DNA from 3 places in the Agrobacterium sp. 16-2014-1-2a genome. Region 2 is predicted to be linked to each of the others. Evidence: predicted binding sites of a transcription regulator. Region 2 holds the regulator's gene; each other region holds the start of a gene.
The links. Region 2 encodes PhoB, which activates phosphate uptake and scavenging genes when phosphate is short. Its sites were predicted from a motif close to TGTCATNNANCTGTCAT; they were not measured.

Region 1 (3,273 bases), 240 kb from region 2:
AGGCTGAACGGCACATAGTCGGAAGAGAGAACATCCAGCACGCCAAGTTCGGCAAGATCACGGGCGGCGATGTTGCCGGAATGGGACTTGCCGCGAACGATGTTCGGTGCGCCCATCAGTACGCTCATGCCGGCGCTGTGCGAAGCCTTTGCCGCCTCGACGCTGGTGGGGAACTCCGCGAGTTTCACGCCGTGCCCGATCGCTTCGCCCACATGCGCTTCTGTAGCGTCGTCATGGCTTGCAACGGTTATGCCGCGCTCGGCGCAACGGGCCGCCAGGTAATCCCGGTGCTTGGCGGAAAACTCCGCCGATGCCGTCTGCCGGCGTCTGACGAACTCGGCGAAAGCCTCGTCGCTCAGTCCGCGCTTCTTCTGGTAATAGAAGATATATTGGTCCATCGACTGAAACTGGCGCTGCCCCGGGGAGTGGTCCATCATCGAAATCAGCCGCACACGCGGATCGGTCTCGAAATCTTCGAAATGCTCGAGCACATCGGCGGAGGCGACTTCACAGCGCAGGTGCAGCAGGTGATCTGCCCGCAGGCGGTTCTGATCGGCAGCGGTTTCAATGGCATCCGCCATTTCCCGCATCTCGCCCTTCTTGAACCCGCCATCTTCGTCGGAGCCCAGCCGCAGGCAGTCGAAAACAGTGGTAATGCCTGATGACGCGACCTGCGCATCGTGAGCCTGAATGGCGGCAATCTTATCCCAGATAACCCCGGGACGCGGCGAATAGTGCTGTTCCAGATGGTCGGTGTGCAGTTCCACCAGACCCGGGATGAGGAAATCGCCTTCGAGATCCTCGCCGGTCTTGGAGGCGCCTTCGCTGATATCGGCGATCTTGCCGTCACGGATCAGAACGGATCCCAGAATAATATCGTCTTCCAGAACGATACGGGCGTTGGAAAGGGCATGCTCGGTCATGGGTCAGCATCTTTCTTTGGCGGCTGGCCAAGCGGGTGCCAGCGATGAACGGTAAATGGTGCGCCGCGCGTTTCCTCAACGAACAAAGCGAGGCCGGAAATGGTGAGAGGCCGGTCGACGAACTCGGAAAACTTGGTCGAAAGCACATCCTGGATAGCGGGCGCGTCGCTTTCGTCGATGCGGCCCGTCAGCGTCATATGAAAGCGGAAGTCGTCCATGACATGCGGATAACCCCAGAGCGACAGATTTTGCCGCTGGCTTTCGGTCAGGTTTTGCGGGCGGCGGCGGGCAATGTCGGTCTCGGACAGGGGCGCGCGAAACCGGTCGAAATGGTCGACGATCTCAGCGGCAAAATCCTGCAGCCGCTGGTAGGTGCGATCCGGAACGAGCGCGAAAAACGGCCCGAGTGCGCCGATGACAACACGCGGAATATCGAAGACGGAGTGGCTGGCCGCAAACTGTTCGAGGGCGGCGACGAGATCCGCTTCGCTGTATTTTTCGGAAAGCTCGAAGGGGGCTTTCAGCGTCGCGTGGAAACCGTAACGGCGCGGCTCCTCGGTCATCTCCGCATAAGCGGCATGGTCATCATGTTGGGCGCCGGAAAAGGCATTGCGTCCCAGCCAGCGCGACGCCGCTTCAGTCAGCGGATGATCTTTAGCCGGAGAAAAATAGATGGCGTAGCGCACGGCAAGCACTCTTCGGTGTCATGGAAAACCTGGATGAAAAGCTATTTGGCGTGACTCGCCCGCTTCCCGCAAGGTCAGGAGTGCGAGGTAATCGCTTTCCGTGACAGAATGATGATGCCCCAGGAAAAAAAGCGCTTGAAACGCCGCGTGTCTCTCGAATGTCCGCAAGACGGATGCTGGCGCATTGAGGGGATGTATCTGACTTTGCAAAGAGGTTCCGGTTTTGCGCACGTCTCGGGAAGCGGGATAGCCAAACCCCGCTCCTGCTTTATGAATTAATGCTGGGTTTTCCCGATCAGGCGCGACCGCAGGGAATTCGAGATGTGGTCGAACAGGAAAACCACGAAGAGAATGAGCAGCACCATATAAGCGACCTTGTCCCAGTCGGCATTGGTACCCATTGCTTCCAGCAGTTTCAAACCGATGCCGCCAGCGCCAACCGCACCGATGATCGTGGCTGAACGGGTGTTGCTTTCCCAGAAATAAAGCGACTGGGAAATGAAGACCGGCAGGACCTGCGGAAGCACGCCGAAACGATTGACGGCAATGGGAGAAGCGCCAACCGATTTGACGCCCTCGCGCTGCTTGTCGTCAACATTCTCCAGCGCCTCGGCATAGACCTTGCCGAGCGCGCCGGTATCGGTGAAGAAGATCGCGGCAATGCCGGGGATCGGCCCCGGACCGAAGCTGCGGGTGAAAAACAGCGCCCAGATCAGCATGTCGATCGAGCGCAGGAAGTCGAATAGACGCTTCATGCCCCAGTTGGCGGCCCTGTTGGCGGTGATATTGCGTGCGGCGAGAAAAGCGAGCGGCAGGGCAACGAGCGTGCCGAACAACGTGCCCACAAAGGCCATCACCAGCGTCTGCATCAGCTTGGAAAGAATATCGGCGTGCTGCCAGACACCATTGTCGAGGAAATCATCGACCATGTGGCTGATATTGGAGCGCGTGGGATCGAGCCTTTCCCCCCACAGCGCCAGTGCGGCAAGGTCGCCATAGCTCTTGCCCCAGAATTCCGATTTGGTATCGAACAGGAAGTTCGCCCATCCGAGGAACCGCCGCTGCACGTAAACCTGGCTGGTGCGGATTTCCGCCTGTCCGGCAAAACCGTAATGCACGAGAACCTTGTTGCCGTCCTGCGTGATCTCTTGCGGCAGGACCTCAGGCGCCAGAGCCTTGTCGCCATTGATGATGACGGGATAGTTCTTGCCGTCCACATAGACGTCCACCCGGGTCGGCGTTACGTCGAGACGGTTTTGCGTGCCCGCGTAAACGACGCTGTAGCCGCCATCCGGCAAGGGTTGCAGCCAGTCGATCGGCGCATCGGCGGGATATTGCATCCGGCTTGACCACTGCGGGTTCACCTTGCCGTCTTCGAAACGAAGGCGTGGCTGGGCCCGCCAGGAATACCAGTCCTGAATGTAGCTCGAAGCGCGATCCCATCGGCCCTGCATGAAAGCGGGGCCGACATTGAAGAAGAAAAAGCAGGCGGTGAGATAGACGAGGACGGCGACAATACCGGTCAGCAAGCCGAATCGCTGCATGAAGCCGCGATTGAAAATTGCGGGATGTGCGGCCGTCAGCCTCTCGCGGTCTGCGGTATTGAGAATGAAGCTGGACGACATCAGGCCGCTCCCCGTCCGAATTCGAAGGATTGATGGCCG
Region 2 (3,273 bases):
CCGAAGACGATTTATGAGAACATCGCCTACGGCCCGCGTATCCATGGTCTCGCCCGCAACAAGGCGGATATGGACCAGATCGTCGAGCATAGCTTGCAGAAAGCGGGTCTCTGGAACGAGGTGAAGGATCGTTTGCTGGAATCCGGCACGGGCCTCTCCGGTGGCCAGCAGCAGCGTCTGTGCATCGCACGCGCGGTTGCCGTCAGCCCGGAAGTGATCCTGATGGACGAGCCGTGCTCGGCGCTGGATCCGATCGCGACTGCGAAGGTCGAGGAACTGATCCACGAACTGCGCACCAACTACACCATCGTCATCGTCACGCACTCCATGCAGCAGGCGGCGCGCGTTTCCCAGCGTACGGCCATGTTCCATCTTGGTCATCTTGTCGAAGAAAACGAAACCGACAAGATGTTCACCAATCCGGACGACCAGCGCACGCAGGACTACATCATGGGCCGCTTCGGCTGATCCCCGGCCGGTGCTTTATCGTAACCGTACAAGACTGGTGCCTCTGCCGTGCCCCGCTGTTGGGCACGCGCATGCAGGCCAAGCCGGAGGAATAGACCATGACACAGACAACGACCCATTCGCATATCCTGTCTGCCTATGACGACGAACTGAAGTTTCTGACGCGCCGCATCGCCGAAATGGGCGGTCTTGCCGAGCAGATGTGCGGTGACGCCGTGCGCGCACTCGTCAATTCCGATGCTGCGCTCGCGCAGAAAGTCATTTCGGACGATACCATTCTCGACCACGCTGAGCGCGAAATCGGCGACAAGGCGATCGTAACCATCGCCAAGCGTCAGCCGATGGCGGCAGACCTTCGCGAGATCATCGGCACCCTGCGTATCGCCGCCGATCTCGAACGCGTCGGCGATCTTGGCAAGAACACGGCCAAGCGCGTTATCGCTGTCGCCGGCACCGGCGTTCCGCGCAAGCTCGCCCGCGGCATCGAGCATCTGTCCGACCTGGCGCTGGTGCAGCTCAAGGAAGTCCTCGACGTCTATTCCACGCGTTCCGCCGAAAAGGCCAATGCGATCCGTGAACGCGACGAGGAAATCGATGCCATGTACACGTCGCTCTTCCGGGAGCTTCTGACCTACATGATGGAAGACCCGCGCAACATCACCACCTGCACGCATCTTCTGTTCTGCGCCAAGAACATCGAGCGTATCGGCGATCATGCGACCAATATCGCAGAGACGATCTATTACATGACCACCGGCAGCCAGCCGGAGGGCGAGCGTCCGAAGGACGACAGTTCCAACACGCTTGGTTCGGTGACCGAGTAACAGACAAGCAGAAGCTTGCGGAGTTCAGCATATGGTGCCCAAGATTGCAGTTGTGGAAGACGAGGAAGCGTTGAGCGTCCTGCTTCGTTACAATCTCGAGGCTGAGGGATACGACGTCGACACGATACCCCGTGGCGATGAGGCGGAAATCAGGCTGCAGGAGCGCATTCCGGATCTTCTCATCCTGGACTGGATGTTGCCCGGTGTCTCCGGTATCGAACTATGCCGGCGCTTGAGAATGCGGCCGGAAACAGAACGCCTGCCCATCATCATGCTGACGGCGCGTGGCGAAGAGAGCGAACGGGTTCGCGGTCTCGCTACCGGCGCTGACGATTATGTCGTCAAGCCGTTCTCGACGCCGGAACTCATGGCCCGGGTCAAGGCCATGTTGCGCCGGGCCCGTCCCGAGGTTCTGTCGTCGGTGCTCAAATGCGGCGATATCGAACTGGATCGCGAGACCCATCGCGTTCACCGCAAAAGCCGCGAAGTGCGCCTCGGCCCGACGGAATTCCGCTTGCTGGAATTCCTGATGACGTCGCCGGGTCGGGTGTTTTCCCGCTCGCAATTGCTGGATGGCGTCTGGGGTCATGATATCTATGTCGACGAGCGCACTGTCGATGTGCACGTCGGACGTCTGCGCAAGGCCCTGAATTTCTCGCACATGCAGGATGTCATCCGCACGGTGCGTGGCGCGGGATATTCTATGGAAGCCTGAGCGACGCGGAACCAGGTGGTTTCGCTGGCGAAGTAGTGCACCAAAAAATCAGGAAGCCCGAAATCTGAAACGGTTTCGGGCTTTTTCAATGTGAATATCCGCCAAACTCGATGCCATTGTCCGTTTTGACCGGAGAAGATCGGCTGCGCGTTGAAATCCGGATTGAAGGGTCACGCCCAATAGTAAGGGGAAAGGGTGTGGCCTGCCATCAAGTCGCCCCAGAAAGCGGCTTGATTTTTGTCATAAAAAAAACGGGCCCGAAGGCCCGTAATTTTTGAGTGCTGAATGCGTGCCGCAACACTCAAGCCTTGCGGCGCTCGCTCACCGGCTGGTAGGCGAGTTTCGCATGGAACTTGCAATAGGGCGAAGATTCCAGCGCCTCACAACCGCAGAAATGGAAGTCGTCCTTCAGCGGATCGCCAACCGGCCATTTGCAGGTGCGCTCGGTCAGTTCCGTCAGCGTCAGGCGACGGGAAATCGGCGTGACAACGTTCTTGGAAGGAACGTAATCGAGCACCTGCGCGGTCTCGATATCGATCTCCTCGTGCAGCGCCGTTGCCGCGTTCGAACGGGTGAGGATACGCGCCGGTGCCGCGTTGACGCGACCTGCGAAAGTCGTCGCGCGCGGGGCAGGGGCAGCTGTGCGCTTCGGCGCGGAGCGTGCCGAAGTCACTGGACCGCCAGCCTTGACGCGTCCCGGCAGATTGAGACGATGGACCTTGCCGATCACGGCATTACGGCTGACGCCGCCCAGCTGCGCTGCAATCTGGCTGGCGCTAAGGCCCTCGGACCACAATTTCTTGAGCTTTTCGACTCGTTCGTCTGTCCAGTTCATGCCGCTTCTCCGCTTGTCGCGTGTATTTTCGGCAGAATCCCTCTCCGTCTCGCGCGCATGCCGCAAGCGTGGTTTCCGCCTGATTTTCGGTGACTAGTTCCGCCGCAATGCAGTCTAGTAATTAGCGATTAACCTAGTGCCAGCCCGACTCCGTGGCAAGAGTCGCGGGAATCATCTGGAATCGATTTTCCGGTTTTCCCCAACTTGCTGGCGTATTGAGTCTGAAAGGCAACACCTTGGGGCTGGCCCGCCGCCGCATACTAGTGCTTGAGAAGCCCGGGAAACGCTGACTTTTGTTGACATCGGCAAACGAAGTGACAATAGTGCCCCTGCCGCCGCAAGGCGGCATTTTGATTTTCAGGCGAGGGATAACCCCGCAAGCCTATTGACAACAGTTTGACAGCGCATCTGCGCAAGGAGTGATACAGCCA
Region 3 (3,273 bases), 1.4 Mb from region 2:
GCAGGGCGGTAAATCTTCGCAGACATGTCGAAACTGCTCCGGTTGGGCGGTGGGGCATACGCCCCGGATTACTATTCACGTACCTGAATAGAATAACCAAATCGTGTCAGGAACGCTGAATTTGAAATGGACCGACTCCATGTGAGAGTCAAGACGATTATCCCTTGCGGCCTCTTCACGGTCCCATCGCGTTGCATGAGTTTTCAATAATCGAGGCAATGGGCTCAACAAAGATGAATTTCCCTGTTGCGGACTGCGGGTGAACCGTGTATTCCCCAGCCATCGCCTCGGCGGAGTGTAGCGCAGTCTGGTAGCGCATCTGGTTTGGGACCAGAGGGTCGGGAGTTCGAATCTCTCCACTCCGACCATTTAAAGCGAAACATTCGCTTGTAGGTGTAACCCCTTTAAATAATAGCTTCCGTTCAGTCCGCTGAAGGTCCGGCCAATGTGCTTTCGGCCGTGCCGATCGTCATGACATTGCCGCGCCATGCAACCGCGCTGCCGATCCAGCTGCGTACCCAGACGAATGGCATGATGACATCCCGCGCGACCATTGCCGGAAGGGTATAGAGGGATACCGGCCACCGGTTGAGAGCTGCGAGCGCCAGTTCCGGGCCATACATGATGGCGAGTACGGCAATCGCGGTGACGGCAAGGTTCGCATCCGCGGCAACGGCGGCAGCGAGCGCGAAGAGGAGCGGGGGAAGCGCGCCGGTGAGGATTTCCGGGGCGAAATATTGCGGGAAGGTGACGCGCCGCAGCCGCGCCCAGCGGGTCTGCCGCGACCAGATCTCACCGGCATGGCGCTGTCCGAGAGGCTGCTCGAACGGGGCCGACACCAGATATACCTTGCGACCGGCATTTCTGACCAGCTTCGTGGAAGCGGCATCTTCGGCGATTTCGGCGGCGAGCGCGCGGATGCCGCCGCGCTCTTCCAGGAATGGCTTGTTCCACAACATCGATTTGCCCTGCGCGAAGCCCATGCCGATGGCTTCCGCCGCATATTGCCAGCGGCCTTGCGAGCCGTTGAGGAAGGCGCATTCCACATGCGCCCAAAAGCCATCCGGCCGGGAGCCGAGCGGTGGCGAGCAGACCAGTCCGCTATCCGGCCGCCAGGCCGACATCATGGTTTCGATATAGGATTGCGGCATCAAGACATTGGAATCGGCCAGAATGACCCATTCGTGTTGGGCAGCACGCCAGCCCTTGACGCAATTGTTCAGTTTGGGATTGGCGCTGATGCGATCATCGCCGATGAGCAATTGCGCTGAAACTGCGGGGAAGGCCGCGCTTGCCTTGCGCACTTCCTCGATCACGGGATCGAACTCGTCGGCGACACAGAACAGCAGCTCATAGTCCGGCCAGTTGAGCTGGAAGGCGCGCGACAGCGTCAGCGGCGTGAAAGTTTCGATGCCGCGCAGCGGCACCACCAGCGATACCGGCGGTTTCTGCCGGACAAGTGCGTTGTCCGTATCGCGTCTTTTCAGCCGCCAGCCTGCCAGAACGACGCCGAGAAGATTGAAGGCGAGGAGCAGAATTGCGCAAAGGGCAAAAACAGTTTCCATGCTGGCCAGTTCCACTCCCAAGCTTTCAGCGGTTTACCCGCCAACCGATTCCATGGAATTCGTCATTGCGGATTATAACGTTTGCATGACAGTTACATGTCATGTTCCGCAGGCAGGATCCGACTTCGGTCGTTCATGCGCCTCTGGCGCACGGGTCGATGCCGCGTTTGTTACCGAGAAAGCGTGAACGGTTTTTGCAGGCTACCTGTTCGCTAGGGGAGACGGTTGTTTGCCTGGTTGAATGCGATAACGACGAAGCGGGCGTGTCGCGCTATCAGGAATAGTCGCGTCGAAACACCGATTGTAAGACAGAAATCTATCCGAGTATTGACTGCCGGTGCATGGGGATAATTAAGACGGTGTATCTCACAGCAACCTCCCGATCCCTGTTCGCCCGGCCATTTGAATAGGACGACGCTCAGGCTTCAATCAAACGGGCGATCCACGCAGGTGGATTGCCCGTTGTTTTGACCTCTGGAGGCATGTTGATGAACGCAGATCAACTTCCCGCTCATCCGATTGTTATCACGTAAGTGATTGATATTTATTCGATAATATTCACAAAGCCTTCCGCGTGACGACCTAGTGGATGTTCAGAATATGCGCGTGGCTGCTTGCGACCAGAAACGATTCCCGCGCTTTTTCGATGTCGCATTTTCCGGCGATAGCATCGAGACAGTTCCTGCGTGCGTCCTCATATTCCGGTCCGTGTTCTTCCGGCCAGCGGTACATCAGCATGTCCAGCGCCACCAGAGGGCTGTAGATTTCCACCGCTGCGGATAGCGGCAGGTGGATAGCCACCGGCTTCATCCACGAGGCGTGGTGACACGGCTCCGTTTTGTTAATCAGCATGTCATTCTCCTCCCTGTTTCATGCGCCTTGACGGCAGATTTCACTCCCATGCGCGAAATGCTCACCTCACGAAATGGTTCCCGATCACCTAAAATGTGATCGGGCAGGGGGTTCCAATTTGCCAAGATGAATGGAAGATGAACGAATTGATGAACCGGAGATGAACAAAACCGTGATTCGGGCGTTGTAATAGCCAAGAAGGAGAACGCACATGTTCAATTTGTCAGGCATTCAGGAAAGCTTCTTTGGAGACCGCATGGCGGGTGTATGCGAGGCCATCACCTCTGCACTGGCTTTCGAAAACGGTCTCGAGAAGTCGCGGATTTCCGCAACCGTCGAAAATGACGTTATCTATCTTGAAGGGACGGCGGATTCGGTCGAGGCAATCGACATTGCCATCAATCTTGCCGCATCTATTTCCAATTGCCGGATTTTGAGCCATATCGAGCCGGTCTACTGAGATCTTGCCGGCCGGGCGAAACGTCGTCCGGCCTTTTCAGACGCAGTAACGCGGCAATGTCATTTCCGGTTGCCGATTTGTGCACTGCGAACCACATCGCCCGGTTTGATGCCGTAGCGTTTGGCAGTGCCGCCATTCAGTTCAAGCACGAATTTGACCGACCCACGGGAGCTGATGATCGCTTCCGAGTGTGGCACGGCGTTCTCGTGGATATGGGTTATGCGCCCGTCCCGGGCGATGAACAGCATGTCGAGCGGAATGAGAGTATTCCTCATCCACATGGCCACATCCCGCTCCTTGCCGAAATCGAACAGCATACCGCTTCCAAGCGGCATTGACTTGCGAAACATAAGGCCCTGTTCGCGCTGGGCGTTGTCCAGCGCCAGTTCCGCAACA

Region 1: a site for PhoB is predicted at 1,710-1,726, ahead of ACQZ45_RS08340 (DUF1045 domain-containing protein). Genes of this name have one in related genera too.
Region 3: a site for PhoB is predicted at 1,651-1,667, ahead of ACQZ45_RS00255 (ceramide glucosyltransferase). Genes of this name have one in related genera too.

What each region holds. Positions count from the first base shown of each region.
Region 1 is NZ_JBNWBX010000001.1:1,665,163-1,668,435, reverse strand. It holds gene ACQZ45_RS08345 (alpha-D-ribose 1-methylphosphonate 5-triphosphate diphosphatase) at 1-923, opposite strand, end outside; gene ACQZ45_RS08340 (DUF1045 domain-containing protein) at 920-1,618, opposite strand; gene phnE (phosphonate ABC transporter, permease protein PhnE) at 1,885-3,234, opposite strand; gene phnE (phosphonate ABC transporter, permease protein PhnE) at 3,234-3,273, opposite strand, start outside.
Region 2 is NZ_JBNWBX010000001.1:1,420,765-1,424,037, reverse strand. It holds gene pstB (phosphate ABC transporter ATP-binding protein PstB) at 1-468, shown strand, start outside; gene phoU (phosphate signaling complex protein PhoU) at 567-1,292, shown strand; gene phoB (phosphate regulon transcriptional regulator PhoB) at 1,324-2,007, shown strand; gene ACQZ45_RS07110 (GcrA family cell cycle regulator) at 2,309-2,842, opposite strand; gene ACQZ45_RS07105 (aspartate aminotransferase family protein) at 3,273-3,273, shown strand, end outside.
Region 3 is NZ_JBNWBX010000001.1:47,200-50,472, forward strand. It holds gene ACQZ45_RS00245 (ETC complex I subunit) at 1-26, opposite strand, end outside; tRNA gene ACQZ45_RS00250 (tRNA-Pro) at 292-368, shown strand; gene ACQZ45_RS00255 (ceramide glucosyltransferase) at 423-1,565, opposite strand; gene ACQZ45_RS00260 (DUF982 domain-containing protein) at 2,148-2,417, opposite strand; gene ACQZ45_RS00265 (BON domain-containing protein) at 2,629-2,877, shown strand; gene ACQZ45_RS00270 (DUF192 domain-containing protein) at 2,937-3,273, opposite strand, start outside.